Regions from separate parts of the Azospira restricta genome, predicted to be linked through region 2. Evidence: predicted binding sites of a transcription regulator. Region 2 holds the regulator's gene; each other region holds the start of a gene.
The links. Region 2 encodes FNR, which switches genes on or off when oxygen is low (the NO sensors DNR and NnrR bind a similar motif). Its sites were predicted from a motif close to TTGANCTAGNTCAA; they were not measured.
Positions count from the first base shown of each region.

Region 1: IWH25_RS00020 (thiamine pyrophosphate-dependent enzyme) is a predicted target of FNR. The motif match lies at 8,171-8,184, and genes of this name have one in related genera.
Region 3: IWH25_RS00485 (OmpW/AlkL family protein) is a predicted target of FNR. The motif match lies at 5,117-5,130, and genes of this name have one in related genera.

Region 1 is NZ_CP064781.1:1,733-12,079, reverse strand. Features, by position in the region: gene IWH25_RS00045 (dioxygenase family protein) at 1-53, opposite strand, end outside; gene IWH25_RS00040 (hypothetical protein) at 487-1,035, opposite strand; gene lpdA (dihydrolipoyl dehydrogenase) at 1,759-3,558, opposite strand; gene aceF (dihydrolipoyllysine-residue acetyltransferase) at 3,574-5,223, opposite strand; gene aceE (pyruvate dehydrogenase (acetyl-transferring), homodimeric type) at 5,236-7,929, opposite strand; gene IWH25_RS00020 (thiamine pyrophosphate-dependent enzyme) at 8,256-10,136, shown strand; gene IWH25_RS00015 (indolepyruvate oxidoreductase subunit beta) at 10,139-10,347, shown strand, end outside.
Region 2 is NZ_CP064781.1:3,320,360-3,330,706, forward strand. Features, by position in the region: gene IWH25_RS15835 (sulfite exporter TauE/SafE family protein) at 1-301, opposite strand, end outside; gene hemN (oxygen-independent coproporphyrinogen III oxidase) at 387-1,781, opposite strand; gene fnr (fumarate/nitrate reduction transcriptional regulator Fnr) at 1,885-2,634, shown strand; gene IWH25_RS15850 (SirB2 family protein) at 2,663-3,058, opposite strand; gene IWH25_RS15855 (NnrS family protein) at 3,063-4,271, opposite strand; gene IWH25_RS15860 (hypothetical protein) at 4,268-5,578, opposite strand; gene IWH25_RS15865 (DUF2249 domain-containing protein) at 5,591-5,827, opposite strand; gene IWH25_RS15870 (hemerythrin domain-containing protein) at 5,824-6,276, opposite strand; gene IWH25_RS15875 (oxygen-binding di-iron domain-containing protein) at 6,549-7,289, opposite strand; gene IWH25_RS15880 (chemotaxis protein) at 7,286-7,936, opposite strand; gene IWH25_RS15885 (PHA/PHB synthase family protein) at 8,053-9,807, opposite strand; gene IWH25_RS15890 (MBL fold metallo-hydrolase RNA specificity domain-containing protein) at 9,843-10,347, opposite strand, start outside.
Region 3 is NZ_CP064781.1:112,182-122,528, forward strand. Features, by position in the region: gene IWH25_RS00470 (peroxiredoxin) at 58-657, shown strand; gene IWH25_RS00475 (substrate-binding domain-containing protein) at 802-1,638, shown strand; gene IWH25_RS00480 (EAL domain-containing protein) at 1,635-4,955, shown strand; gene IWH25_RS00485 (OmpW/AlkL family protein) at 5,207-5,857, shown strand; gene IWH25_RS00490 (WbuC family cupin fold metalloprotein) at 6,051-6,548, opposite strand; gene IWH25_RS00495 (hypothetical protein) at 6,545-6,796, opposite strand; gene dnaE (DNA polymerase III subunit alpha) at 6,816-10,289, opposite strand.

The sequences.
Region 1 (10,347 bases), 660 kb from region 2:
AATTTCCGGCGTGCTGTCGAGGTGCTGCGGGGCGGCAAGAGGGGAGTGCGCATGACCGGACCTCCTTGCGGGAAACGGTCTCAGTTCAAGCTAGTCGACGCCCCTGGGCGAATCAAGGGAGCTCGGACGACTGTCGGAGGCCGGGTGTCCTGGCGCACTGCCTAACGCGGGTTGGATTCTGTTTTGTGCAATTGAAGCTGACCTCTTGTGCTACGCGTCTGCAAAGAGACTGATCCCCCATCATGGAAAACAGGGTCGCACCCGCACGGACTGACGCCGATAACGCTGCCGGCAGCTTCATGCCTGCCGTTTGTACCGATTGGCGCGCCGTGAGCAGATTCCATGTCGACACGGGCCAACGAGAGCCCACTATCGATGCCGGATACCTCGGTCCCCCCTTGAGGGGGATACGACTGCATGCGCTTCCTCGTCGCCAAGTCTATCGATCAGTTTCCTTGCGTTCCGGGGGAGTCCATATATGAAAGGTTAGAGCCCACTGGAAAACTCCTGACGAATTTCAGGAGATAGGAGACGCTTGATGAGCCAGCCAAACAGTACGCTAACGCCAACGGCCATTACTAATGAGAAGACCAACATCACATTGGCCATAGATTCCATTTGAGCCTTGAATTCTTGGGGGGCACCAGGTGGTGGAGCTGGCATTGCGGAAAAAATGGCGTTCTGAATGAAAATGCCTGCGACATTCCAGAGTATGCCAAGAACGAATAGGCCGATAAATACGACGCGAGCCCAGTTCTTACGCTTTAGCAGGCCGATAGACGAGACAAAGACCGTAAGTGACAGGACTAGGAAGGCAGCGAAGAAAAGCTGCATATGATTCAACATGAAGAGAGCCACGGCCGGCATGTTCTCTGCCCCATTTGCCGTTTGCATCTGATCGACTGGAAAGAAGGATGTGAGCATCACGTTCTGGACAACGGAGATGAAGGTCGTGAAGCCGCCTCCGACGATGAATATCCAGGCGAGGACGGTGACGAACGACGAGCGAGCTGTGGTTGGGGACATTTCGTTCATACGCGATAACTCTTGACAGCGGGCTCTAACGTAGAAGTGAGCGGCCTGCGCGGCTTTTCGCGCAGGTCCGCTCGACTGCCGGGTTGGGCGGCAGTTCACGATTACTCATGGGATTTGTCCTTGAGCATGCTGAAGCCGCTCTTCCAATTGGAACGCGTAGTGGGGTCGGCTCTCATTTCATTTAGGAAATGGTCACATGCAGCCTCTTCACTGGCGAAGAACTCCTTGCCTGTTTGTAGGCCGCGTTCCGCATAGAAGACGCACCATCGCCCCTGCTCTTCGCGAAGGCACAATGCCTCGTCAGGGGCCGCGCCGACCAACGAATATGAGCTTTCCTTGAACCCTTCTTGACGAAGAACTGACGCTAACGCTGCTGTGTTCATGACGCCCAATTATTAGTAGATGGCATATTTGACGTATACCCTGCCGCCTATTCTGGTGGTGGGTGTTGCTTCAAGTCCCTGTTGCAACTGTGAAAACTCCATGGTGCATTGCCCCCAGGCGGGATAGGCGGCGCGCAAACCCGGCGTCGTCGGAGGAAAGGCGGCAAATCTGCCGTCCACCCTGCCGCGATCGGCGCCAATGCCATGCGAATGAATGATGGCAGGATACAAATGCGGCGGGTTGCTGTCGAGAGGACGTACCGCGGGTCTTGCCGTCACGCGCAAATAAAAAGGGCGACGGAGATTCCGTCGCCCTTTTTCGTGATGGCGTTGCCGCCGCTTACTTCTTCTTCGCCGGCGGCACGTCGGTGCAGCTGCCGTGCGCCACTTCCGCCGCCATCCCCACCGTTTCGCCCAGCGTCGGGTGCGGGTGGATGGTCTTGCCGATGTCGACGGCGTCGGCGCCCATCTCGATGGCGAGACACACTTCGCCGATCATGTCGCCGGCCGAGGGGCCGACGATGGCGCCGCCGATGACGCGGTGCGTTTCGGCGTCGAAGATCAGCTTGGTGAAGCCGTAGTCGGCGCCGTTGGCGATGGCGCGGCCGGAGGCGGCCCACGGGAACTTGGCGGTGTCGACCTTGCGCCCTTCCTTCTTCGCCTGGTCCTCGGTGTAGCCGACCCACGCCACTTCCGGGTGAGTGTAGGCGACGCCCGGGATCACGGTGGCGTCGAAGGCGACCTTGTGGCCGGCGGCGACTTCGGCGGCGACGTGCGCTTCATGTACCGCCTTGTGCGCCAGCATCGGCTGGCCGACGATGTCGCCGATGGCGAAGATGTGCGGCACGTTGGTGCGCATCTGCGCATCGACCGGGATGAAGCCGCGCTCGTTGACGATGACGCCGGCCTTCTCGGCACCGATCTTCCTGCCGTTCGGGGTGCGCCCGGCGGACTGCAGGATCATGTCGTACTTCACCGCTTCGGCCGGTGCGCCCTCGCCCTCGAACTTGACGTAGAGGCCGTCGTCCTTGGCGTCCACGGCGACCGTCTTGGTCTTCAGCATGACCTTGTCGAAGCGGTGCAGGTTCTGCTTCTCCCAGACCTTGACCGCGTCGCGGTCGGGGCCGGCCATCAGCACGTCCATCATCTCGACGACGTCGACGCGGGTGCCGAGCGTCGAGTAGACGGTCGCCATTTCCAGGCCGATGATGCCGCCGCCGATGACCAGCATCTTCTTCGGCAGTTCGCCGTTCACGGTGCGCAGTTCGAGCGCGCCGGTGGAGTCGACGATGCGCGGGTCGCGCGGGATGAAGGGCAGGTGCACCGCGGCCGAGCCGGCGGCGATGATGCAGTTCTTGAAGCGGATCGTCTTCTTGCCGCCGGTCTTGTCCTGCGCCTTGCCTTCGGTCAGCTCGACCTCGATGTGGTTGGGGTCGAGGAAGCTGCCGTAGCCGCGCACGATGTCGACCTTGCGCCCCTTGGCCATGCCGGCGAGGCCGCCGGTCAGCTTGCCGACGACCTTCTCCTTATGTGCGCGCAGCTTGTCGATGTCGACCTGCGGCTTCTGGAAGGCGATGCCGAGGTCGGCCATGTGCTCGGCCTCGTCCATCACCGCGGCGACGTGCAAGAGCGCCTTCGACGGGATGCAGCCGACGTTCAGGCAGACGCCGCCGAGGGTCGCGTAGCGCTCGACGATGACCGTCTTCAGGCCGAGGTCGGCGGCGCGGAACGCCGCCGAGTAGCCGCCGGGGCCGGCGCCGAGGACGAGCATGTCGCACTCGATGTCGGCCGTGCCGCCGTGGCTGGCGGCGGCCGGAGCAGTCACCGGGGCGGCTGGTGCCGCAGCGGGAGCAGCGGCCGGCGCTGCCGCGGCCGGAGCCGGCGCCGCCACAGCGGCTCCTGCACTGGCCTCGACCTTGATCAGCGCGACGCCTTCCTTGACGCGGTCGCCGAGCTTGACCAGCACTTCCTTGACGGTGCCGGCGACGGTCGACGGCACGTCCATCGTCGCCTTGTCCGACTCCAGCGTGACGATTGCGTCGTCCACCTTGATCGTGTCGCCGACCTTGACGAACAGGTCGATGACCGGGACGTCGGTGAAGTCGCCGATGTCCGGAACCTTCACTTCAACGAGACTCATGTCGCTCTCCTTCGCTTACAGCGCGACGCGGCGGAAGTCCGCCAGCAGCTGCGCGACATAGACGTTGAAGCGGGTGGCCAGCGCGCCGTCGATGACGCGGTGGTCGGCGGTCAGCGACAGCGGCAGGATCAGCCGCGGCACGAACTGCTTGCCGTCCCACACCGGCTTCATCGCCGACTTGTTGACGCCGAGGATGGCGACTTCCGGCGCGTTGACGATCGGTGCGAAGTAGGTGCCGCCGATGCCGCCGAGGCTGGAGATCGTGAAGCAGGCGCCGCTCATGTCGGCGGGCTTCAGCTTGCCGTCGCGCGCCTGCTTGGCCAGATCGCCGGATTCCTGGGCGATCTCGAACACCGACTTCCTGTCGGCGTTCTTGATCACCGGCACGACCAGGCCGTTCGGCGTGTCGGCGGCGAAGCCGATGTTGAAGTACTTCTTCATCACCAGGTTGTCGCCGTCGAGCGAGCTGTTGAACTCGGGGAACTTCTGCAGCGCCTTGACGCAGGCTTTCACGAGGAAGGCGAGCATCGTCAGCTTGGCGCCGCCGCCCTTCTCGTTCTCCTTGTTCAGCTGCACGCGGAAGGCTTCCAGGTCGGTGATGTCGGCGTCCTCGTGGAAGGTCACCGCCGGGATCATCACCCAGTTGCGGGCGAGGTTCTGGCCGGAGATCTTCTTGATCCGCGACAGCGGCTTGACTTCGATTTCGCCGAACTTGGCGAAGTCGACCTTCGGCCACGGCAGCAGGTCGAGGCCGCCGCCGAGGCTGGCGCCGCCGCCGGCGGCAGCGGCCGGTGCCGTCATCACGCCCTTGACGAACTTGCTGACGTCCTCCTTGAGGATGCGTCCCTTCGGGCCGGTGGCCGGCACCTTGGCGAGGTCGACGCCGAGCTCGCGGGCGAAGGCGCGCACCGACGGGCTGGCGTGCGCCTTGCTGCCGAGCGGCAGCGTCGGCGCGACGGCAGCCGGGGCCGCCGCCGGGGCGGTCGTCGCGGTGGGGGCGGGCGCCGCCGTCGGTGCGGCAGCGGGCGCCGGCGCGGCAGCCGGAGTGGTGGCAGATACGGGCGCCGCGGCGACGGCGCCGCCGGCGCTCTCGACGATCACGATCACCGAGCCCTCGGAGACCTTGTCGCCGAGCTTGACCTTCACTTCCTTGACGACGCCGGCGACGGACGAGGGCACGTCCATCGTCGCCTTGTCCGATTCGAGCGTGACCAGCGCGTCGTCGACCTTGACCGTGTCGCCGACCTTGACGAAGACGTCGATCACCGGCACCTCGCTGAAGTCGCCGATGTCCGGCACCTTCACTTCGATGGCGCCGCCGGCCGCGGCAGGCGCCGCCGCGGGCGCGGCCGCGGCCGGGGCAGGGGCGGCAGCGGGGGCGGGCGCCGGAGCCGCCGCAGCGGGGGCCGGGGCCGCGGCCGCAGCGCCGGTCTCGACGGTGATGACGACGGCGCCTTCGGAGACGCGGTCGCCGAGCTTGACCTTCACTTCCTTGACGGTGCCGGCGACGGACGAGGGCACGTCCATCGTCGCCTTGTCCGATTCGAGCGTGACCAGCGCGTCGTCGACCTTGACCGTGTCGCCCGGCTTGACGAAGACGTCGATGACCGGCACGTCGGAAAAGTCGCCGATGTCCGGAACCTTCACTTCCACGATATTGCTCATGTCGGCTCCTCCTTAGACGGACATCGGGTTCGGCTTGTTGGTATCGATCCCGTACTTCAGGATCGCCTCGGCGACCTTGCTGCGGTCGATCTCGCCGTCGTCGGCGAGCGCCTTCAGCGCGGCCAGCGTGATCCAGCGGCGGTCCACCTCGAAGAAGTGGCGCAGCTTCTCGCGCGTGTCGGAGCGGCCGAAGCCGTCGGTGCCGAGCGTGACGTAGCGGCGATTGACGAACGGGCGGATCTGGTCGGCGAACAGGCGGATGTAGTCGGTCGCGGCGACGACCGGGCCGCGCGTGTCGTTGAGGCAGTTCTCGACGTGCGACAGCTTCGGCTTCTCGGCCGGGTTGAGCAGGTTCCAGCGCTGCACGTCGTTGCCGTTGCGCGCCAGTTCGTTGAACGACGGGCAGCCCCACAGGTCGGCGTCGACGCCCCAGTCCTGCTTGAGCAGCTCGGCGGCGGCGATGACCTCGCGGAAGATGGTGCCCGAGCCGAGCAGCTGTACGCGCGGCGCGGCCTTCTTGCCGGAGGCGACGGCGCCCTTCTTGAACAGGTACATGCCCTTCAAGATGTCCTGCTCGACGCCGGCCGGCATTTCCGGATGCTCGTAGTTCTCGTTCATCACGGTCAGGTAGTAGAAGATGTCCTCCTGCTCCTGGTACATGCGGCGCAGGCCGTCCTGGACGATCACCGCGACCTCGTACTGGAAGGTCGGGTCGTAGCTGACGCAGTTCGGGATCAGGTTGGACAGGATCAGGCTGTGGCCGTCCTCGTGCTGCAGGCCTTCGCCGTTCAGCGTCGTGCGGCCGGCGGTGCCGCCGACCAGGAAGCCGCGGCAGCGCTGGTCGCCGGCGGCCCAGGCGAGGTCCATCGTGCGCTGCAGGCCGAACATCGAGTAGCAGATGTAGAACGGGATCATCTGCACGTTGTGCACCGAGTAGGCGGTGGCGGCGGCGATCCAGTCGCTCATCGCGCCGGCCTCGTTGATGCCTTCCTGCAGCACCTGGCCGGTCTTCGACTCCTTGTAGAACATCAGCTGGTCATGGTCTTCCGGAACGTACTTCTGGCCTTCCTGGTTCCAGATGCCGACCGCGCGGAACATGCCTTCCATGCCGAAGGTGCGCGACTCGTCGGGGACGATCGGCACGATGTGCTGGCCGACCTGCTTGTCCTTGAGCAGCATGTTCATGATGCGCACGATGGCCATCGTCGTCGACAGCTCGCGGCCGGTGCCCGAGGCCTTCAGCAGCGCGTCGAAGGTCGTCAGCGGCGGCACCACCAGCGGCGCCGCCTTGCGCCGGCGCTGCGGCAGGAAGCCGCCGAGCGCCAGGCGGTGCTCGCGCAGGTAGGTCTGTTCCGGCGAGCCCTCGTCGAAGGTCAGGAAGGGCAGCTCGCCGAGCTTGTCGTCCGGCACCGGCAGCGCGAAGCGGTCGCGGAAGCGGCGGATCTGGTCGAGATCCATCTTCTTCGCCTGGTGGCTGATGTTCATCGCCTCGCCGGCGTCGCCCATGCCGAAGCCCTTGATCGTCTTCGCCAGGATCAGCGTCGGCTGGCCCTTGTGCTTGATCGCGCGGTCGTAGGCCGAGAAGATCTTGAACAGGTCGTGGCCGCCGCGGTTGAGATTCCAGATCTCGTCGTCGGTCCAGTCGGCGACCAGTTCCTTCAGTTCCGGCGTGTTGAAGAAGTGCTCGCGCACGTAGGCGCCGTTCTTCGCCTTGAAGGTCTGGTACTCGCCGTCGACGCATTCCATCATGCGCTTCTTCAGGATGCCCTTCTTGTCGCGCGCGAACAGCGCGTCCCAGTGGGTGCCCCAGATCAGCTTGACGACGTTCCAGCCGGCGCCGCGGAATTCGGCTTCCAGTTCCTGGATGATCTTGCCGTTGCCGCGCACCGGGCCGTCGAGGCGCTGCAGGTTGCAGTTGATGACGAAGATCAGGTTGTCGAGCTGCTCGCGGCCGGCCATGCCGATCGCGCCGAGCGACTCGACCTCGTCGGTCTCGCCGTCGCCGAGGAAGGCCCAGACCTTGCGCTGCTCGGTCTTGGCGGCGTCGATCAGGCCGCGGCTGGCGAGGTACTTCATGAAGCGGGCGTGGTAGATCGCCTGGATCGGGCCGAGGCCCATCGACACCGTCGGGAACTGCCAGAAGTCCGGCATCAGCCACGGGTGCGGGTAGGACGAGATGCCCTTGCCGTCGACTTCCTGGCGGAAGTTCTCCATCTGCTCCGGCGTCAGCCGGCCGAGCATGAAGGCGCGCGCATAGACGCCCGGCACCGCGTGCCCCTGGAAGAAGATCAGGTCGCCGCCGTGGTTGTCGGACGGCGCGTGCCAGAAGTGCGAGAAGCCGACGTCGTAGAGGGCGGCGGCCGAGGCGAACGAGGCGATGTGGCCGCCGACGTTGGTGTGCTTGTTGGCGCGCACGACCATCGCCATCGCGTTCCAGCGGATGTAGTTGTGGATCTTCAGTTCGAGGTCGGGGTTGCCGGGGTACTTCGGCTGCTGGTCGGCGGGGATGGTGTTGATGTATTCGGTGTTGGCGCTGTAGGGGATGTCGATGCCCTGCTCGCGCGCCTGCTCGATCAGGTCTTCGATCAGGAAGTGGGCGCGCTCGGCGCCTTCCTTGTCAACGACGCCGGCCAGTGCGTCGCGCCATTCCTGGGTTTCCTGCGGGTCGAGGTCGACCGCTTTGGGGTTGTCGGATTGAGCTGCCATGGGTGTCTCCAGTGTGCGAAGTGTTCTTGTGCCGACGGTCTGATGGACCGCGGCGCCCAGGTGCCATGCGCGAAGGATAGCGTCGCGTCCGGCCAAGCTTAATACGGCGCTCCCCTGTCTTGGTTTTGCACCGCATCAACGCGTTCTCATATTGCGAAACGCAGTCTCGCAATACGGAAAGAAGATGTCAACCCCCGGAAAGTACGTAACCACCCGCATGCCCCTCCGTGGCGTGTGGGAGTTGATCTGCATCAACGCCGAAGTGATACAGAATCTGTATTTTCATTTGATATTTTTGAACCATATTGTTTGAGCGAGGAGATTCCATGGCGGCAGTGATGCCCGCGCCGGCGCAGAGCCGGCTTCTGATGTCCGGCAACGAGGCGGTGGCGCGCGCCGTGTGGGAGTCCGGCGTGAAGGTGGCGGCGGCCTATCCGGGCACGCCGGCGACCGAGATGCTGGAAGTGATCTCGACCTACCCGGATCTCTATTCCGAGTGGTCGGTGAACGAAAAGACCTCGCTCGAAGTCGCCTTCGGCGCCGCGATGGCCGGCTCGCGCGCGTTCTGCGCGATGAAGCACGTCGGCCTCAACGTCGCCTCCGACGCGCTGATGACGCTGACGCTGACCGGCGTCGCCGGCGGCCTGGTGATCGCGGTCGCCGACGACGTCGGCCTGTCGTCGTCGCAGAACGAGCAGGATTCGCGCTTCTGGGGGCGCTTCGCGCACGTGCCGGTGCTGGAGCCCGCCGACTCGCAGGAGGCCTACGAATATACGAAGCTCGCCTACGCGCTGTCCGAGCGCTTCCAGACCGTCGTCATCCTGCGCATGACGACGCGCATCTGCCACGTCAAGGCGCTGGTCACCGTCGGCGAGCGCGTGGCGCACGTCGGCGCCGGCTTCCAGAAGGATCCGGCGCGCTGGGTGATGGTGCCGGGGGCGGCGCAGAAGCGCATCCCGCTGATGTTCCAGCGCGAGGCCGAGCTGCGCGCCGAGGCCGAGGTCTCGGCGCTGAACTTCGTCGAGGCCGGCAGCGATCGGCGCGTCGGCTTCGTCACCTCCGGCCCGGCCTACATGCACGTCAAGGAAGCCTTCCCCGAGGCGCCGGTGCTGAAGCTGGGCCTCAGCTACCCGGCGCCGTTCGAGAAGATCCGCGCCTTCGCCGCGACCGTGGATAACTGCGTCGTCGTCGAGGAAGTCGAGCCGCTGCTCGAGACCGAGCTGAAGGCGCAGGGCATCCGGCTCGCCGGCAAGGACCTCCTGCCGCGCTCGGGCGAGCTGTCGCCGCCGGTGCTGAAGCCGGCCGTCGGCCGCCTGCTCGGCGAGGCGGTCGCCGAGCCGGAGCAGAAGCCGGCGCGCGCCGTCGCGCCGCTGCCGGTGTTCCCGCGGCCGCCGACGATGTGCGTCGCCTGCCCGCACCTCGGCGTCTATTACACGCTGTCGCAGCTCAGGAACATCACCATCTCCGGCGACATCGGCTGCTACACGCTCGGCTTCGGCCATCCGTGGAACGCGCTCGACGCCTGCATCTCGATGGGCGCCTCGATGGGCATGGCGCTCGGCCTCGACAAGGGCCGCGGCGAGAGCGACAAGGACAAGAAGATCGTCGCCGTGATCGGCGACTCGACCTTCCTGCACATGGGCATGCAGGGCCTGCTCGACATCGTCTACAACAAGGGCAACGTCACCGTGCTGCTGCTCGACAACCGCGCGGTCGGCATGACCGGCGGCCAGGACAACCCGGGCAACGGCCGCGACATCCATGGCGAGGAAGCGCCGCGCGTCGACTTCGCCAAGCTGGTCAAGGCGCTCGGCGTCAAGGACGAGCGCGTGCATGTCGTCAATCCGTACGAGCTGCCGACGCTGTTCAAGACACTGCGCGACGAGACGAAGATTCCCGAGCCGTCGGTGATCATCACCAACCAGCCCTGCGTGCTGATCCAGGACTACCACAAGCTGAAGCCCTTCACCGTCATCGACGACAAGTGCACCGGTTGCGGCAACTGCCTCGACACCGGCTGCCCGGCGATCCATGTCACCAAGCGCGACAGCGTGGTCAAGCCGTCGGGCAAGACCGTCGACCTCGCCTTCGTACGCATCGAGAGCTCGGTGTGCACCGGCTGCGGCCTGTGCGTCCAGCCCTGCGCGCCGGACGCCATCGTCCACGCCGACAAGGTCATCCAGATCAAGGCACTGCAGAGGCACTGAACATGAGCGACAACATCACCAACATCCTCGTCGTCGGCGTCGGCGGGCAGGGCGTCATGACCGCTACCGAGATCCTCGCCGAAGCGGCGATCGCGCTCGGCCACGACGTCAAGAAGACCGAAGTCGCCGGCATGGCGCAGCGAGGCGGCGTCGTTTCGTCGCACCTGCGCTTCGGCCCGAAAGTGCTGTCGCCGCAGATCGCGCCGGGCAG
Region 2 (10,347 bases):
GCGCGCGCGTGACGCCGATCAGGTAGAGGCCGAGCGCGATCAGCATCAGGCTGGCCGCAGCATGCAGCGCAAGGCGCACGGGCAGCTGGCCGGACAGCGCCAGCGCGCCGCCGACGGCGCCAACCAGCGCGCCGGCGAAGCCGTATGAGAGGATGCGGCCGAGGTTGTAGGCGAGGTGCAGCGACAGCCGCGACGGGCCACCCAGCGACAGCGCGCCGACGATGCCGCCGCACATGCCGACGCAGTGCGTGCCGCCGAGCAGGCCGACGAGGAACAGCGCGAGATAACCGGAATCGGGCATTAAGAGGAGCTGGGGACCAGGGGCTAGAGGCTAGCAATAAACCTGCGTATTTTACTCTAGCCCCTGGTCCCCAGCCCCCCGCCCCTCAAATGACTTTCGAATAGCGCGTGCGCTGCCGGTCGGCGCGCAGGTAACGGTCGAAGACCATCGAGATCGCGCGCACCAGCATGCGTCCCGGCGGCAGCACGGTGATCCACTTGTCGTCGATGTTGACCAGCCCGGCCGCCTGCATCTCCTTGAGGTCCTCGAGCTCCGCGGCGAAGTACTTGCGGAAGTCGATCAGGTGGGCGATCTCGATCGATTCGAGCGACAGCTCGAAGTGGCACATCAGCGCCTGGATGATCGCGCGACGGAGGATGTCGTCGGCCGACAGCTCGATGCCGCGATAGACGGGCAGGATACCGGCGTCGAGGCGGTCGTAGTACTCGTCGAGCGTCTTCACGTTCTGCTCGTAGGTCGGCCCGACCTTGCCGATCGCCGAGATGCCGAAGGCCAGCAGGTCGCAGTCGGCGTAGGTCGAGTAGCCCTGGAAGTTGCGGTGCAGCCGGCCCTGGCGCTGGGCGACGGCGAGCTCGTCCTCGGGCTTGGCGAAGTGGTCCATGCCGATGTAGACGTAGCCGGCCTCCGTCAGCTTGCGGATCGCCAGCGACAGGATCTGCATCTTGGTGTCGGGCGACGGCAGGTCGGCGTCGGCGATCCGGCGCTGCGGCTTGAACAGGCTCGGCAGGTGCGCGTAGTTGTAGATCGACAGGCGGTCGGGGTCCATCGCCAGCACGCGCTCGAGCGTACGGTTGAAGCCCATCACCGTCTGGAACGGCAGGCCGTAGATCAGGTCGATCGACACCGACTTGAAGCCGTTGCCGCGCGCGGCGCGGATCACGGTCTCGGTTTCCTCTTCGGTCTGGATGCGGTTGACCGCCTGCTGCACGCGCTCGTCGAAGTCCTGCACGCCGAGGCTCATGCGGTTGAAGCCGAGCTCGCCGAGGAGCTGCACGGTGGCGACGTCGACCTTGCGCGGGTCGACCTCGATCGAGTATTCGCCGCCGTCGAGCAGGTTGAAGTGCTTGCGGGTCGAGGCCATCAGCTGCCGCATCTCGTCGTGCGAGAGGAAGGTCGGCGTGCCGCCGCCCCAGTGCAGCTGGATGACGTCGTGCGTGCCGTCCAGGTACTGGCTCTGCAGGTCCAGCTCTTTCGCCAGGTATTTCAGGTACTTGGCCGAGCGCCCGTGATCCTTGGTGATGATCTTGTTGCAGGCGCAGTAGTAGCAGATGGTGTTGCAGAACGGGATATGGAAGTACAATGACAGCGGTCGGCTGATGCCGCCGATGTTGCGCTTTCCCAGCCAGAGCTTGTAGGCCTCCGCATCGAAGGCCTCGACGAAGCGGTCCGCGGTCGGGTACGACGTGTAGCGGGGACCGTTGATGTCGAAGCGGCGGAGAATCTGCGGGTCGAAGACGAGGTTGGGTGCGGCGAAGTTCATTGGTGTTGAGCGGTTGGTGTGCTACGGATTATCGTGTGCCCCGTAAACGCGCACGTTGACATGGATCAAAGGGGCTTTAGACCCCTCAAACGCCGGAGCGGAAATGCCTAACAGAAAGATCGCAACCCCGATTTCGCTGGTCGAAGTGAAGACGGCGTGCTCCAACTGTAACCTGCACGAACTCTGCCTGCCAATGGGGCTCTCCCACGACGAGGTGGAAAAGCTCGACGAACTCGTTTCCAACCGCCGCCGGCTGAAGCGCGGCGAGCACCTGTACCGCGCCGGCGAGCCGTTCGACTCGATCTTCGCGGTGCGCAGCGGCTTCTTCAAGACCGACGTGCTGCTCGAGGACGGCCGCGAACAGGTCACCGGCTTCCAGATGACCGGCGAGCTGCTCGGCCTCGACGGCATCAGCACCGAAATCCATTCCTGCAACGCGGTCGCGCTGGAAGACAGCGAAGTGTGCGCGATCCCGTTCTCGCACCTCGAAGGCCTGTCGCGCGAGATCCACACGCTGCAGCACCATTTCCACAAGGTGATGAGCCGCGAGATCGTCCGCGACCACGGCGTGATGATGCTGCTCGGCACGATGCGCGCCGAGGAACGGCTGGCCGCCTTCCTGCTCAACCTGTCGCAGCGCTTCACCGCGCGCGGCTACTCGCCGGCCGAGTTCTACCTGCGCATGACGCGCGAGGAGATCGGCAGCTACCTCGGCCTGAAGCTGGAGACCGTCAGCCGCGCCTTCTCCCGCTTCCAGGAGGAAGGCCTGATCGCCGTGCAGCAGAAGCACGTGCGCATCCTCAACATCCCCGGTCTCAAGCAGTTGATGAACCACCAGCAGGGCCGCGGCTGAACCGCCGACCACCCTGCCCCGCGCCGCCCTAGCCGGCGAGCAGCGCCAGCACGCCGCGCGGGTCGCGCGTCAGCGCCACCGACACGATGTAGGCGAAGGCCGCCAGCGCGGCGACGAACCAGGCTGCGCGCTGCGCCTTGGTACGCCCGCGCTTCAGCGCCATCATGCCGAAGCCGATGTAGGCGAGCAGGCCGATGACCTTGGCGGTCAGCCAGGACAACACGAACGGGTACTGCGCGCTGATTATCACCATCGCCAGCGCGCTGCCGAGCAGGATGGTGTCGATCACGTGCGGCAGCACCTTCGCCAGCCGCGTCTGCAGGAGCGGCGACGCGCGCAGCATGAGCAGGCCGCGCAGCAGGAAGCCGGTGCCGGAAAGCGCCACCGCGGTGACGTGGATGTGCTTGAGGATCAGATAGCTCATCGACCTAGCCTGCTCGCCCGTCGGGGCGGGGTTTGAGGAACATCGGCAGGTGCACGCGGCCCCACATGCCGAACACGCCCAGCCAGCCGAGCGCACTGAGCCAGACCGGATTGAAGGCGCCGAGTTCCGTCGCCCATTCGCCGCCGATGCGCAGCAGCGCCACCCCCTGGAACAGCCAGAACAGCCGCCAGGCCCAGACGTCCGACGAGATCAGCCGGCCGGAATGGCCGAGCGTCACCCGCGTCGCCATGCCGACCAGGATCGACGCGAAATAGCCGACGGTCAGCGCGTGCAGCGGCGCCCTACCGCCCCAGCCGCTGCCGGCGAACGCCGCCAGACTCTGCGCGGCGAAGAGCAGGAAGGCGACGCCGAGCCAGACGCCGGCCAAGTGGTGCATTGCCAGCAGGTGCGAGACGAAGGCCTTGCGCAGCTGCCAGCGCCACGACAGCCAGAGTGCGGTGGTGCCGCCGGCGAGGTCCGGCAGCCACAGCCAGGCGCGCAGCTCGCCGACCGCCAGTGCCGCGTGCAGCGCGCAGCAGCCGAGTACGATCCAGTACGGCGTGCGGCCGCGGTATTCGTCGTAGCCGCGGATGACGCTGCCGGAGAAGAACGGCAGCATGCGGTAGGTAACGGTGAAGAAGACCGGCACCAGGAACAGCCAGAGGCCGATCTCGATCGCCGCCGCGACCAGCGCCGGCTGCGTGAATGCGATGCCGGCAGCGAACAGCACGAGGCCGCCGCCGCCGCCGGCGAGCGCGGCCAGCACCACCCAGGCATGCGTCTTGTGCTCGCTGATCGAGCTGTGCACGCTGGCGAACAGCGCGCGCCAGCCGAGCCCCCAGCCGGCGGCGGCGACCAGCATGCCGAGCGGCAGCAGCGGCGCCGCGGCAAGGCCGGCGTAGAACAGCCCCCAGCCGGCGGCGAGGACGACGAAGGCCGGCACGTACTGCCGCTGCTCGAGCGGCCCCTGCGCCACCCACTTCGGCAGCGCCGTCATCAGGAAGCCGAAGATGAAGAAGGTGAACAGTCCGTACAGCATCAGCGCCGCGTGCAGCCAGGTCGCCGGCGCCGGCCACGGCAGCGGCGCGTAGAGGCCGGCGTAGCGGGCACCGAGGTCGCTCGCCCAGAAGGCCATGCCGAACAGCGCCTGCAGCCCGCCGGCGAAGAACATCACGCGGTGCGGCGCGGCGAAGAAGACGTGGCGCAGGTTCATGCCCGGCCTCCCGCGAGTTCCGCCAGCCGGCGGTCGACCAGCGCCGCATGGCGGCGGTAGACGCCGAGCGCGGCGAACAGGTTGGCGGCGAGCAGCGCCGCCGACAGCGCCAGCGCCAGCCCGGCCGGCCGCGCCAGCCACGCCGGCCAGAGCACGGCGGCGGCGAGCAGCGCGCAGGCGGCGAAATGCACGCGCATCTGCCGCTGCATCGGCGGCTCGGCGAGCACCGCCTTCATGTTCGGCGCCGTCACCTTGCCGCGGCCGCGATTCTGCAGATGCAGCCAGACCAGGAAGGGGACGATCTTGTAGAGCATGCCGACGACCACCGACATGTAGCCGCCGGCGAGCACCAGCACGCCGAACAGCAGCGGCCATTCGTCGCGTTCGCCGATGGCCGGCACCAGCGCCGCCAGCGCCCACAGCAGGCAGGCCGCGAGCCCGCAGAGCAGGCCGCCGCGCCACAGGCGCTGCGTCGCGTCGGGGCGCGCCCGCTTGCTGCGCGCCTGCAGCCACAGCGTCATCGCGCAGAAGGCCGCCGCCAGCCAGACCAGCAGCGCCTGCAGCAGCTCGCCGGCGACGGCGCGGCCGGACAGCGTCGCCGCCGCCAGCAGCGTCGCCGCCGCGAACAGCACGCCGCCGAAGGCGCGGCTGAACCAGCGCGGATAGAGCGGCGTCAGCTGGAACATCGGCACGACGACGTAGGCCACTGCCGAGAGCAGGCCGACCCCCCAGGCGCCGAGCCCCCAGCCGGCATGGACGTGGGTGGTATCGACCAGCGGCAGCGACCAGCGCGCCTCCAGCCCGCCGGCGAGCGCGACGCCGAGGCCGACGACGACGGCGAGCGAGGCCAGCGCGACCTTCAGGCCGCCGATCGTATGGCTGGTCGACGGCACGCCGAGCAGCGCGCGCGCCGCGGCGACGACGAACAGGCCGACGCCGGCGACGAGCAGCACGGCGGCCGGCGCAAAGCCCGGGAACAGGCCGAGGAAGCCGGCGACCAGGCACAGCGCGCCGGGCACCAGCAGCGCATGCACCAGCCGCGCCACCCACAGCGGCCCGGCCAGGTTGGCGCCGGCGACCACCGGCAGGATCTGGATCAGCGCGCCGAGCATCACCTGCAGCACGAAGCCGACCGCGATCAAGTGCGTCAGCGCCAGTGCGCCCGGCGACCAGCGCGAGGCGAAGGCGTCGCCGCCGCCGACCAGCAGCACGGCGCCGGCGAGCAGCGCGAACAGCGGCGCGGTGAGGAAGAAGCGGAAAGGCGCGGCCATCGGCGGCGCCTGCTCGAACGACAGGAGGGCCTGCACGGCGCTACGCCTTCACGCGTCGGCGTGCCAGATCAGGATCTCGACGGTGCCGTCGGGGAGGTGTTCGGCCGCGTGCGCGAAGCCGTTGTTGGCCAGCGCCTTGTACAGCGGGAACGGCTCGCGGTAGAGCAGCAGCAGCAGCTTCTCGCCCTTCGGCAGGCGGTCGAGCGCGTCCATCGTCAGCACGAAGGGTTCCGGCGGCTCCAGCCCGCGCGCGTCGATCACCCGGTCGCTCTTCGGGTGCTTCATTCGCCGGCTCCCGGCATCTCGGCGCGCAGCTGCGGCACCAGCGTATCGGTCTCGTAGGCGAGGTGCTGGTCGCACATCGGATAGAGGATGTTCTCCTCCTTCATGTTGTGCTGCTGCATCATGATCAGCAGGGTCTCGGCCTCGCCGGCGTAGGCGTCGGCATCCTGCGCCGCCAGCGCGGCGGCGGCGGACTGCATCAGCTCGCGCATCTGCACGTGCTCGCTGCGCATCACCTGCGTCGGCCCCATGCGCATCCCGGTCTTCTGCTCGAAGGCCGGGAACAGCAGCGACTCCTCGGCGGCGAAATGCTGCAGCACGCTCTCCTGGAAACGGGCGAAGGCAGCCGCGGCGGCGGCCCAGTCGCCGCCGGCAACGGCCTGCTCGACCTCGGCGAAGACGTCATCGCAACGGCGATGGTCGTCGGTCATGAAATCTCTGATGGTGGTCATCTCGGGGACTCTGTTGTTGGTCGGGCCATTGTCAGATTCCCCCGGCGAGGTGGCATTGACTGAGATCAAAAAGGGCGGCCGCCCTCCCTGCCCGGCCCGCCGCTGCGGCGATTTGCCGCAGCCTGCCGCTCAGGCGCCTGGCCAGCGGCCTTCCTCGCAGAGCGCGAAGCGCTCAGCTCAGGCGCCCCCCGGAAGACCTCTTCGCGATGCGCGAGGCGCATCGCTCAGGCGCACCCCGGGAGTACTTCTTCGCGATGCGCGAGGCGCATCGCTCAGGCGCGCGCGACGCCGACGCGGAGTTCGTCGAACCAGTTGATGAAGCGCTGCACGTCGCCGCCACGGTAGATCGCGCCGTGCTGCGGGCAGAGCATGTCGATGTCGAGCTGGGAGACGCGTTCGCACCATTGCCGCTTGGCCTCGTTCGACCCCATCCAGCGCCGGTGGAAGGCGTCGGCGTGGCGGATGTGCGCGGCGAAGTCCTCGACGAAGAGCCCCTGCCTGTCGGCCGGCAGCAGCGCAGCGCCGACGTCGCCGGAGAACAGGATCTTCGCCTGCTTGTCGTAGAGGTGCAGGTTGCCGGACGAATGCAGGTAGTGCGCCGGCACCGCCTGCAGCGGCAGCCCGGCGAGCGGGATCGCCATGCCTTCGTCGGGGAGCGCGACGAAGGTCTCGGCGGTGCCGCCGAAATGCGGGATGAAGCTGGCCCACAGCCAGCTCACGTAGCACTTCATCTGCGGGTTGAATTCCAGCCACAGCGCCAGCGACGAGATGATGTCCGGGTCCTGGTGCGAGGCGAAGATGCCGGCCAGCCGCGACGGATCGAACTCGGCGGAGAGCGCCGAGAACACCGCCGGGAAGATCTCGGCGCCGCCCGGGTCGAGCAGCAGCCCCTGCCCGGCGTGCTGGACCAGGTATTCGTTGGTATCGATCAGGTACCCGGGCTTCGCCGGATCGCGGACGATCGCCGTCCATTTGTGGCTGCCGGCCTCGAAGAAGGTTTGCGTCGTCTTCATGCTCGTCCCCCGAAGAAGCTGGAGCGCCGCAGCTTGTCGAGCGACGCGCGGATTTCCTCGACGATGCCGTCGAATTCGCCGGAGACCTGCGCCAGCGACGAGGCGAAGCCGGCGCCGTAGGCCGCCTCGATCTTCGCCGACTTGGCCAGCACGCCGCCCAGCTCGACCAGCCGCGCCGCCTCGTCGACGGCCAGGCGCAGGTTGCGGCGCAGCGTCGCGATGCGCTCCTCGCGCGCCGCCCGCCGGCCGTCGCGCCGCGCCAGCACCTCGCGCAGCCGGGCGTTGCCCGGCACCTCGTCGGCGGTGCGCCGGAACAGCCCGTCCTGGCGCGACTCCTGCAGCAGCACCGAGACTTCGGCGACCGCGTCGTGGATCAGCCGGGTCAGCGCCATCATGCTTTCGCGCAGGTCCTTCGAGAACACGCGCAGTTCGTTGGAGAGGACGCCGAAGCCGAGCGCGGCATTGCCGGCGCGCTTGGCGAGGAAGATCGCGTTCAGCGCCATGATGTTGATCTTGAAGGCGACCGCGACGACCCGCTTGATCTCTTCGTTGATGCGCACGATGCGCAGAAGGTCGCGCGCCGGGCCGGAGGCCCCCGGCCCGGCGCCGTGCCGGCGGCTTGCAATCTCGGTCGGTTCGGCAGTCATCTCGTCGCGCGCCTCTCGCGGATCACGGGTTGGCAGGGAAGGACGCGCGCCGGGCGGGACCCCGGCGCTGCCGGCACTGTAGCAGGCCCCGCCGGAGCTGGACACTCCCGCCGGCGTCACTTTTCGAGGACGTAGGTGCCGGGTGCCGGACCGAGGTCCGGATAGCCGGGCGCCGCCGGCGACAGCGGCGCCACGCGCTCGCCGCAGCGCGGGCGCAGCCAGGCGACCCAGTCCTCCCACCACGAGCCGCTCTTCTTCTTCGCGCGCTCCTGCCAGTGCTCGAAATGCTCGTTGCGCTCCGGGTTGCCGACCCAGAAGCTGCGCTTGGGCGGATTCACCGGCGGGTTGACGATGCCGAGGATGTGCCCCGAGCTGGAGAGCACGAAGCGCACCGGCGCATTCACGTTCACGTACTTGCGGATGCGGTAGCACTGGCGCCACGGCGCGATGTGGTCGTCCTCGGCGGTGACCGCGTAGAGCGGCTGCTCAATGCGGTCGAGGTCGATCGGCTCGCCGGCGATGGTCAGCGCATCGCGCTTCATCAGGTTGTTGTTGAGGTACATCTCGCGCAGGTAGAACGAATGCATCGCCTGCGGCATGCGCGTGGTGTCCATGTTCCAGAACAGCACGTCGAACGGCGGCAGCGGCTCGCCGTACAGGTAGCTGTTCACGAAGTAGTGCCAGATCAGGCTGTTCGAGCGCAGCATGCGGAACGACGAGGCCATCTCGCTGCCGTCGAGGTAGCCCTTCTTCGCCATCGACTGCTCGAGCCAGCGGACGCTGCCCTCGTCGATGAAGACCTCGATGTCGCCCGGCTTGGAGAAGTCGGTCAGCGTCGTAAACAGCGTCCAGCAGGCGACCGGCACCTTGTCGGCGCCGTAGCGGCGGTTGGCCCAGGCCATGTAGGTGGCGACCAGCGTGCCGCCGATGCAATAGGCGGCGAGCGCCACCTGCGGCACCTTGTGCAGCTTGCAGACGAAGCGGACCGCCTCGTCCACGCCCTCGCGCAGGTAGTCGTCGAAGCTGACGCTCGCCATCTCGGGACCGGGGTTCTTCCAGCTGGTGATATAGACCGAGAAACCCTGTTCGGTGAGCCAGCGCACCAGGCTCTTCTTCGGCGTCAGGTCGAGGATGTAGTACTTGTTGATCCACGGCGTGACGATCAGCAGCGGCACCGCGTGCACGGTCGCCGCGGTCGGCGTGTAGTGGATCAGCTCGAGCAGGCGGTTGCGGTAGACGACGTGCCCCGGCGTCGTCGCCAGGTCGGTGCCGATCGTGAAGGCGTCCTCCTCGACCATGCGCACGTTCTTCGCCTGCAGGTCGCGCATGAAGTACTGCAGCCCCTGGCGCAGGCTCTCGCCGCGGCTGTCGACGAACTTCCGCATCGCCACCGGGTTGGTCCAGAAGAAGTTGGTCGGCGCCATCGCGTTCAGCCACTTGCGGAACCAGAACGCGGCGCGCCGGCGCTCCTTCTCGGACAGCCCCGGCGTCTCGTAGCACATGTCCTCGAGGCGGTGGGTAAACGCCAGGTAGGCTTCCTTGACGATGTCCCAGGTCGCCGACTCCTGCCACGCCGCGTCGGAGAAGCGCGTGTCGTCCTCGTTCGGCGCCACCACATCCTCGCTCTCGAAGCCCATCGCGCGCCGCATCACGTGCGTCTGCAGCGCGAGCACGTCCTCGGACAGCGCGGTCATCGCCCGCATCAGTTCCTGCGGATGCATCAGCCAGGCGGCCTGGGCGTTGAGCATCGAGGTGGTGACGCCGAACGGGTCGACCTGTTCCTCGATCGCGCTCGTCAATTCCTCGAGCGGACTGGTGCCGTTCAGGCGGGCGCCGCGGCGGCCGCGCCCCGAAGAATTCCCGTTAGCCATGACACACCTGCCGATCCGTTGTCATCAACCTTGAATCATAAGGGCATTTCCGCCCGGTAGCCGGGAATTTCGACGTTCTCCCAGCCGAGCTGGCTGCGGATCGCCTCGGCGAAGGCGCCGGCCGCCGCCGGCTCGCCGTGCACGACGTAGGTGCGCGCCGGCGGCTGCCGGAAATGGCGCAGCCAGCCGAGCAGCGCCGCCTGGTCGGCGTGCGCGGAGAGGCCGCCGATGGTGTGGATGGCCGCCCGCACCGGCACCTGCTGGCCGAAGATGGCGACCGAGCGGGCGCCGTCGACCAGGCGGCGGCCGAGCGTGCCGGCGGCCTGGAAGCCGGTGATCAGCACCGCGCATTCCGGCCGCGGCAGGTTGTTGCGCAGGTGGTACTTGACCCGCCCGGCCTCGCACATGCCGCTCGCGGAAAGGATCACCGCGCCCGCGCGCACGTCGTTCAGCGCCATCGACTCCATCACGTCGGCGACGAAATGCACGTCGAGCTGGTGCGTGTGGTGGCGCTGCCAGTCGATCAGTTCGCGCGTCTCG
Region 3 (10,347 bases), 770 kb from region 2:
GACGGGAATTCGCAGTATGCTGGCGCCCCCGCAACAACCCCAATCAAGGAGAAAAGAATGGCCGTCCTGGTCGGAAAACAAGCCCCCGATTTCACCGCTACCGCGGTCTTCGGCAACAACGAGATGAAGCCCCTGAAGCTGTCGGACTATCAGGGCAAGTACGTGGCGATGTTCTTCTACCCGCTCGACTTCACCTTCGTCTGCCCGTCCGAGCTGATCGCCTTCGACCATCGCCTCGACGAGTTCAAGAAGCGCGGCGTCGAAGTCATCGGCGTCTCGATCGACTCCGAATTCACCCACCTCGCCTGGAAGAACACCCCGGTCGACAAGGGCGGCATCGGCCAGGTCCGCTACCCGCTGGTCGCCGACATCAAGCACGAGATCTGCCGCGCCTACGACGTCGAGTTCGCCGCGGCCGGCGTCGCCTTCCGCGGCTCCTTCCTGATCGACCGGAATGGCGTCGTCCGCCACCAGGTGGTCAACGACCTGCCGCTCGGCCGCAACGTCGACGAGATGCTGCGCATGGTCGACGCGCTGCAGTTCACCGAGGAGCACGGCGAGGTCTGCCCGGCCGGCTGGCAGAAGGGCAAGAAGGGGATGACCGCCTCCCCCGACGGCGTCGCCCGCTACCTGGCGGAGAACGCCGAGGCGCTCTGATCGGTCCCCGGCGCTCCGGACAAGCCGCCTGCGGGCGGCTTTTTTGCGCGCCGGATTTGCCATCCGGGGAACCGGATTGACCGAAATCAAAGCCCACCGATTGGCGCAATTACACAATGCGGAAACATTTTCTCCGCATATGCCATGGCGCTTCGCCCCCTCCGCTGGCTCGCCCTGCTCCTCCTGTCGGCGCTGACGGCGGCGACCGCCACCGCGCCGGCGGAGGAGCGCGGCGGGCTGCGCCTGGCCGCCTCGCCGACGCTGGCGTCGCTCGCCGCCGAGGTCGTCGAGACGGTGCACCGCCAGGGCGGCCGGCTGGCGCTCGGCATCGCCGGCAGCGAAGTCGCGCTGGAGCAGCTGACCGCCGGCCGGGTCGACGCGGCGCTGGTCGCGCGGCCGCTCAGCGAAGCCGAGTCGCGCCTGCTCGACGGCCGCGTCGTCGGCCATGACAGCCTGCTGCTGGTCGTCCACGAGCGCAACCCGCTGGACAAGATCGACGCGGCGACGGTGCGGGCGATCTTCGCGCGCGAGGTGACCGACTGGAACCAGATCGGCGCCGGCAACGGCGGCGCCATCGTGCCGGTCACGCGCGGCCCCGGCAACGGCACGCGCACGGTGCTCGACTCCGCCTTCGGCGTCGGCCGCGCGGTCAGCGCCGGCATCGTCGAACTCAACTCCAACCTGGCGGTGGTGCTCTACGTCACCGCCGACCCGCAGGCGATCGGCTACGTCTCGGCCGGCGCCTACGAACGCGCGCGGCAGCGCGGCCTCGGCATCAAGGCGGTGCGCCTCGGCGGCTTCACGCCGAGCGCGCAGTTCTGCGTCGGCAGCCATTACCCGCTGTGCCGCCCGCTGCTGCTGGTGAAGCGGCGCAGTACGGCGCCGACGCGGACGCAGGCGCTGCTCGAAGGCGCGCTCGGCGGACCGCTCGGCGACGACCTGTTCGTCCGCCACGGCTTCGCACCGGCGGCCGCGCCATGAGCGCCACCGCCCGCTCCCGCGCGCAGTCGCTGCGCACCCGCCTGTGGGCGTTCTTCTCGGCGCTGTGCCTGTTCATCGCCGTCGGCGCGCTGCTCAACCTGCACAACCTGCGCGCCGACCAGCAGTTCCTCGAGAAGAGCCTGATCCCCAACCTGCTCGCCGAACAGCGTGCCGAGAAGCTGCGCCAGATCGTCGTCGACATGATGCGCATGGTGTACCAGGCGAGCTTCGAGCGCGACGAGGCCTTGCTCTACGAGGCCGGCGCGCAGGCGGCCGCGTTCTTCGACGCGCACGAGGCGCTCGGCATGCAGCTGCGCGCGCTGCCGGCCGACGGCCCGAACTACGCGCAGACGCTGGCGCACCACGGGCGCATCGGCAACAGCTTCCGCCACGTCACCAGTTCGGCGCTGTCGCTGCTCGCCGACAGCCCGCGCAGCGGGCGGGCGACCGAGGCCGACCTCGCCAACCTGCGCTTCTCGACGGCAGCGCTGACCGACGAGCTGAGCCGCTTCGTCGGCATCCTCGCCAGCGACATCGACGAGGTCGTCGCGGCGACGCAGCGGCGCATCGCCCAGGCGCGGCAGCAGCAGCTGGCGTCGATCGCCGTCGCACTGCTGGCGATGGGCGCGTTCTTCGTCTTCCTGTCGTCGCGGCTGGTCGGCCCGACGCGCGCGCTGTTCGACTTCGTCATGCGCGCCAAGCACGCGCCGCTGGACGTCGCCGAGCGCTACCAGGGCAGGCACGACGACGAGATCGCCGCGCTCGGCACCGGCATCAACACGTTGCTCGACCGGCTGCAGGAAGTCGGCGTTTCGCGCGACTTCGTCGACCGCGTTTTCGACACGGCGCCGCTGGCACTGCTGATCGTCGGCCCCGACCAGCGCATCCGGCGCAGCAACCTGAGCGCGCGCGAGCTGCACGGCGCCAACCCGGACGGCGAACGCATCGAGCAGCTGCTGGTGCACGGCGAAGGCAGCGAGGAGAACGAGGGCCTGTGGCGCAGCGCCGACGGCCGCGGCGTACCGGTGCTGGTGTCCACCGCCGACATCTTCGACCGGCAGATCGGCGGCGCCGGGCTGGTCATCGGGCTCGCCGACCTGTCGCTGCGCAAGCACACCGAGAATGCGCTGCGCCGGCGCGAGCGGCTGCTGCAGGCGGTCGCCGCCGCCGGCAGCCTGCTGCTGACGCGGCGCGACGACAACCCGATCCCGGAGACGCTGCGCCTGGTCGGCACGGCGATCGGCGCCGACCGCGGCAACCTCATCGAGGTGCATGCCGGCGGCGACGGCGGCCCGTCGCTCGCCAGCCTGCGCCATGAATGGTGCGCCGACGGCATCGAGTCCTTTCTCGGCCGCCAGGAAACGCTGAACATCGACTGGCAGCGCACGCTGCCGCGCTGGCACGCGGCGCTGACCGCCGGCCGGCCGTTCACCACCACCTTCGACGAAGCCGGCGATAGCGAACGGGAGTGGCTGGCCGTGCGCAACATCGCCTCGGTGATCGCGCTGCCGATCCGCCTCGACGGCGCGCTGTGGGGGCTGATCGCGTTCTGCGACACGCACCAGCCGCGGCGCTGGGAGGAAGGCGAGAGCGAGGTGCTGCAGACCGTCGCCGCCGACATCGGCCACCTCATCCTGCAGGAGCAGGCGCTGTCGCAGCTGCGGCTGTCGGCCCGGGTCTTCGCCGAGAGCGGCGAGGCGATCGCGGTGACCGACGCGCGCGGCAACTTCGTCTCGGTGAACCGCGCCTTCAGTGAAGTCACCGGCTACGCACCGGCCGAGGTGCTCGGCAAGAACCCGCGCCTGCTGCAGTCGGGCCGCCACGACCGCGCCTTCTACGCGGCGATGTGGCAGCAGATGGCGGCGACCGGCGGCTGGCAGGGCGAGGTCTGGAACCGGCGCAAGTCGGGCGAGATCTACCCGGAGTGGCTCAACATCTCGGCGGTGCGCAGCCCGGCCGGCGAGATCACGCACTACGTCGCGATCTTCTCCGACATCACCGAGCGCAAGGCGGCGCAGGCGCGCATCGAATACCTGGCGCACCACGACCCGCTGACCGGGCTGCCCAACCGCTCGCTGCTGCGCGAGCGGCTGGAGCAGGAAATCGGCCGCGCGCGCCGCAACGAGAACAAGGTCGGCGTGCTGTTCCTCGACCTCGACCGCTTCAAGACGGTCAACGACTCGCTCGGCCACGCGGTCGGCGACCGCCTGCTGCGCGAGGTCGCCAACCGGCTGCGCGGCTGCCTGCGCGAATCCGACGTCGTCTGCCGCCAGGGCGGCGACGAGTTCATCGTGCTGCTGCCCGAGCTGAAGACGACCACCGACGCCGCGCACGCGGCGAAGAAGATCATGGAGGCGCTCGCGCACCCGATCGACGTCGGCGAGCAGCTGGTGCACACCTCGTTCAGCATCGGCATCGCGCTCTTCCCCGAGGACGGCCACACCACCTCGGCGCTGCTGAAGGCGGCCGACCTCGCGATGTACCACGCCAAGGAGAGCGAGCGCGGCAGCTACCGATTCTTCACCGCCGAGCTGAACGCGCGCGCGGTCGAGCGCCTGGAGCTCGACGGCAAGCTGCGCGACGCGCTGCGCCTCGGCGAATTCGAGCTCTTCTTCCAGCCGCAATGGTCGCTCGCCGACGGGCGGCTGACCGGGGTCGAGGCGCTGGTGCGCTGGCGCAACGGCGGCGGACTGATCTCGCCGGCGCGCTTCATCCCGGTCGCCGAGGACAACGGCCTGATCATCCCGCTCGGCGCCTGGATCCTCGAGGAGGCCTGCCGCACCGCGGCGCGCTGGCGGCGCCAGGGACACGACCTGACAGTGGCGGTGAACGTCTCGCCGGTGCAGCTGCGCCGCGACGACATGGTCGCCCGCGTGCGCGACGTACTGGCGCGCAGCGGGCTGCCGGCGCACGCGCTGGAGCTGGAGATCACCGAGTCGCTGATGATGGGCGACGACCTGCCGGTGCTCGACATGCTGGCGGCGCTGAAGGAACTCGGCATCAAGCTGGCGATCGACGACTTCGGTACCGGCTATTCCAACCTCGCCTACCTGAAGCGTTTCAACGTCGACCGGCTGAAGATCGACCAGTCCTTCGTCCGCGACATCGACCGCAAGCCGGACGCCGCAGTGATCGTCAGCGCGGTGATCGGCATGGGCCGCCGTCTCGGGCTCAACACGCTGGCCGAGGGGGTCGAGACCGAGGCCGAGCGCACGGCGCTGCTGCACGCCGGCTGCGACGACGTGCAGGGCTACCTGCTCGGCCGCCCGATGCCGGGCAAGGACCTCGACGCGCTGCTCACCCGCCAGCTCGCCTGAGCGCGGCCGGCCCCGCTTCCCTTCCCGTTTCCCCGCCGCGCGCCGACCTTCCGGCGACGGATGGTGCAGCACAACATCTGCAACACCCTTTCCCGATCAACACGTTGTGATAGATCGCCACCTCTCAAAAATCAAAAAATGTTGCCGCACATCAAAATCCGTTGACTTAGATCAAAACCTTACGGAGCGTAGGGCTATACCCTCCCTAGCAATCAAAATTACTTATTAACCAACCGATCAGGGAGATCACCATGCATTCCAGCCTGAAGCTTCTCGCCCTCTCGGCGGCGCTTGCCGCCGCCCTGCCCGCCGCCGCGCAGCAAAGCGCGGAAGGCAACTGGCTCGTCCGCGTGCGCGCCGTGCACGTCGACACCGCCAACAAGTCGTCGGCGATTCCGCTGCTCGCCGTGCCGTCGAACGCGATCCACGTCGAGAACAAGACCATTCCCGAGCTCGACATCAGCTACTTCTTCACCAAGAACATCGCCGCCGAACTGATCCTGACCGTGCCGCAGAAGCACGACGTCAAGGTCACGGGCAGCGCCCTCGGCGCCTTCAAGGCGGGCAGCTTCTACCTGCTGCCGCCGACGCTGACCGCGCAGTGGCACTTCAACCCGGACGGCGACTTCCGCCCGTACGTCGGCGCCGGCATCACCTACTCCGACTACTCGGCTGTCAAGCTGAGCGTTCCCGGCGTCGCCAAGCTGAAGCTCGACAACGACTACTTCGGCCCGGCGGTGCAGGTCGGTTTCGACTACAAGCTGACGAAGAACCTGTTCCTCAACCTCGACGTGAAGAAGGCCTACGTGCGCAGCGACCTCGAAGCGGAAGGCCTGGGCAAGGTTTCCCGCGTCAAGGTCGACCCGCTGCTGATCGGCGTCGGCCTCGGCTGGCGCTTCTAAGCGCAGTACGCGCAGCCCCGGCAAGCTGCCGGGGCGATCGGGTGCCGCGCCGGCGCCGGGGGGTTGCCGGCGGCAAGCACAAGGGTCGGGCCGCAAGGCCCGGCCCTTTTTTCATGCGCGACAGGGGAGGAAGGGAAGGCCGGGGTCAGCCGCCGCCGAAGGGGATTTCTTCGCGATGTGCAATGCACATCGCTCAGGCAGCGGGAAACAGCGCCTGCAGCTGCCGCCAGTAGCCGACGGCCGCGGGTTCGCCCTCGGCCGGCGCCCACGGCGCCTTCTCGGCCGAGGCGAGCGGCCGGTAGGGGCCGGACTTGGCCTCGAAGATGATCGTCCCCGGCGCCAGCGCGACGACCGTGTGCCAGGTGCCGTGCGCGATGTCGATGCCGAGCCGGTCGCCGCCGGCAGCCAGCCGCCAGGTCTCGGCGACCGCACCGGCGTCGTCGAAGCGGATCACGCCCAGCTCGCCGCGCAGGACGAGGATGGTCTCGTCCTTCAGCGGATCGACGTGGCGGTGCGGCGGCAGGTAGGAATCCGGCTCGATCGCGTTGAGCAGCCGGTGCGCCGGAAAATCGTCGGCCGGGTGGAAGTTGTGGTTGGCGCGCCGGCGCGGCCGCGCCGCGGCGTCGGCGGCGACCGCGTCGAGCAGGTCCCGGTCGATCAGGCGCACTTGCACGACACCTCCGGCGCTCACTTCAGGTTGTTCGCCGCCATCGACAGCGCGGTGTTGCCGACGAAGCCGACCCGGATGTTGCGCTGCTCGTCGCCCCAGACGCACTGGCGGACGCCGATCACCTCGTCGCAGCGGCTCGGCTGGCCGAGGATGGCGACGATCTCGTCGTAGCTCTGGCCGGTTTTCAGGCGGTTGTAGTTGTCCATGTTCACCTTGCTGCACGCGGCGAGCAGGAGCGAACAGAGCAGGAGGATCAGCGAACGGCGCATCGGCGGTCTCCGAAAGGGGTTATTGGTAACGGATTTCGACCGCTTCCGCGCTCAGCCATTCGCCGAGCGCGTTGAGCAGTTCGTCCTCGAGGCGGACGCGGGCGCCGTCGCCGAGCGCCAGTTCGCACTGCGCCTCGCCGTTGCGGTAGGCGAGCCGCACCGGACAGACGCCCGGCGTGTAGGCGGCGAGCAGCGTCTTCAGCCGCTGCGCGGCGGCGCGATCGTTGCTGACCTGGCCGTTGAGCGACAGGCGCAGCTCGCGCGCGAAGCGGCCGCGGGCGTCGGCCAGCGTCATGATGCGCTCGGCGGTGACGCGCACCTTGCCCTCGCCGGCGAAATCGTCCTTCGACACCTTGCCCTCGACGACCAGCACCTCGTCCTCGCGGATCTTGCCGCGCTCGGCGTCTAGCACCTCGTTGTAGACGGCGACCTCCTGCGGCGCAGTCCCGTCGTCGAGCGTGACGAAGGCCATCTTGCCACGCGTGGTGAGCTTGGTGCGCGTCGCCGTCACCAGCCCGGCCATCAGCTGCAGGTCGCGCGACGGCTCGAGCTTGTCCAGCGTGCGCCGCACGAAACGGCGGACCTCGGTCTTCACCGCGTTGAACGGGTGGCCGGAGAAGAAGAAGCCGAGCGCGATCTTCTCTTCCATCAGCCGCTGCTTCTCGTTCCAGCGCGCCACCTCGACGTACTGCGGCGCGTGTTCCTCGGCCGCTGCCCCGATGTCGAAGAGGCCGGCCTGCATCGCGTTGCGCTCGGCCTGCTCGGCCCATTCCATGGCGATGCCGACCGAGGCCAGCAGCCGCGCACGGTGCGCCTCACCGCCGTCCCTGGCGTCGATCGCGTCGAAGGCGCCGGCACGGATCAGCGCCTCGATCGTGCGCCGGTTCACCAGCCGCTTGTCGACGCGCTTGCAGAAATCGAAGAGGTCGACGAACGGCCCGCCGCTCCTGCGCGCCTCGAGGATGCAGTCGACCGCCTGCTGGCCGGTGCCCTTGACCGCGCCGAGGCCGTAGCGGATGGTCCTGGCGTCGACCGGAACGAAGCGGTAGTCGGATTCGTTGACGTCCGGGCCGAGGACGGTGATGCCGTTCTTCACGGTGTCTTCGTAGAAGATCTTCACCGTGTCGGTGTTGTCCATGTCCGAGGACATCGTCGCCGCCATGAAGGCCGCGCAATGGTGCGCCTTCAGCCACGCGGTGTGGTAGGTGACGACGGCGTAGGCGGCGGTGTGCGACTTGTTGAAGCCGTACTCCGCGAACTTGGTCATCAGGTCGAACAGCTGCTCGGCCAGCGCCGGATCGTAGCCCTTCTTCCTCGCGCCCTCGGCGATGGTCTCGCGGTGCTTGGCCATCTCCTCGGGCTTCTTCTTGCCCATCGCCCGGCGCAGCATGTCGGCGCCGCCCAGCGTGTAGCCGCCGATGATCTGCGAGATCTGCATCACCTGTTCCTGGTACACGATGACCCCGTAGGTCGGTTCCAGGCAGGCCTGCAGATCCGGATGGAAATAATCGATCTTCTGCTGGCCCTTCTTGCGCAGGATGAAGTCGTCCACCATCCCCGAGCCGAGCGGGCCGGGACGGTAGAGCGCGAGCACGGCGATGATGTCCTCGAAGCGGTCGGGCGCCAGCTTCTTGAGGAGCTTCTTCATGCCTTCCGATTCGACCTGGAAGATCGCCGTCGTATTGGCGTCCTTCAGGATCTGGTAGGCGGCCGGGTCGGTGAAGGGCAGCGCGTTGAGGTCGGGCTTCGTGCCGGTGAGCTGCTCGACGTAGCGCACGGCGAGGTCGATGATGGTCAGGTTGCGCAGGCCGAGGAAGTCGAACTTGACCAGGCCGACCTTCTCGACGTCGTCCTTGTCGTACTGCGAGACCACCGAGGCGCCGCCGTCGGCCGAGTAGAGCGGGCAGAAGTCGGTCAGCTTGCCTGGCGCGATGAGCACGCCGCCGGCGTGCATGCCGACGTTGCGGGTCAGGTCCTCGAGCTTGCCGGCGAGCTCGAACAGTTCCTTGACCTCTTCCTCGGCCTCCATCTTCTCGCGCAGCTGCGGCTCGACCTCGAGCGCCTTCGACAACGACAGCGGCTTGTTCTGCTCGACCGGGATCAGCTTCGAGAGCGAGTCGCAGAAGTTGTACGGCATGTCGAGCACGCGGCCGACGTCGCGGATCACCGCCTTCGACGACATCGTGCCGAAGGTGGCGATCTGCGACACCGCGTCCTTGCCGTAGGCCTCGCGCACGTACTCGATGACGCGCCAGCGGTTGTCCTGGCAGAAGTCGATGTCGAAGTCGGGCATCGACACCCGTTCCGGGTTGAGGAAGCGCTCGAACAGCAGCGCGTACTGCAGCGGGTCGAGGTCGGTGATGCCGAGCGAGTAGGCGACCAGCGAGCCGGCGCCGGAACCCCGGCCGGGACCGACCGGGACGCCGTTGTTCTTGCCCCACATGATGAAGTCGGCAACGATCAGGAAGTAGCCGGGGAAGCCCATCTGCACGATGGTGTCGGTCTCGATCTTCAGCCGCGCGTCGTAGGCCGGGCGCTCGCGCTGGCGCACCTCGGGGTCGGGGAAGAGCTGCGCGAGGCGCACTTCCAGCCCCTTCGCCGCCTCGTTGCGGAGGTGGTCGTCGAGGGTGACGCCCGCGGGGGTCGGGAACAGCGGCAGGTAGTTCTTGCCGAGCGTGATCTCGAGGTTGCAGCGGCGCGCGATCTCGACCGAGTTCTCGAGCGCCTCGGGCAGGTCGGCGAAGAGCTCGGCCATCTCCGCCGAACTCTTGAAGTACTGCTCCTCGGTGAACAGCTTCGGCCGGCGCGTGTCGCCGAGCACGTAGCCCTCGGCGATGCAGACGCGCGCCTCGTGCGCCTTGAAGTCGTCGCGGTCGAGGAACTGGATCGGGTGCGTCGCCACCAGCGGCAGGCCGAGGTCGGCGGCGAGGTCGGCGGTGGCGGCGACCAGCGCCTCCTGCTGCGCATGGCCGGCGCGCTGCACCTCAAGGTAGTAGGCGTTCGGGAACATCTCCGCCCAGGCCCTGGCGCGGCCCTCGGCGAGCGGCCGGTTGCCGCCGAGCAGCGCCTCGCCGACGTCGCCCAGCGCCGCGCCGGAGAGCGCGATCAGGCCGTCGACGCCGACTTCCTGCAGCATCAGCCGCGACACTTCGGCACGGCCGCGGGTACGCGGCGCCAGTTGTGCACGGGTGAGAATCTCGCACAGCTGCAGGTAGCCGCTGCGGTTCTTGCACAGCAGCAAGAGGCGCGACGGGCGGTCGGGGTCGGCCTCGTGCGTCAGCCAGACGTCGGCGCCAAGCACCGGCTTGACGCCCTTGCCGCGCGCCGCGGTGTAGAACTTGACCAGGCCGAAGAAATTGTTGAGGTCGGTCAGCGCCAGCGCCGGCATGCCGTCGGCGACGGCGCGGGCGACCGCGTCATCGATGCGGACGATGCCGTCGGTGACGGAGTACTCGCTGTGCAGGCGGAGGTGGACGAAGCGCGGGTCGGACATAGACCGCGAATTTTACCCCTTCGCGTCGCCTCGCCGACGGCCAAGTTGACGCCGCGGC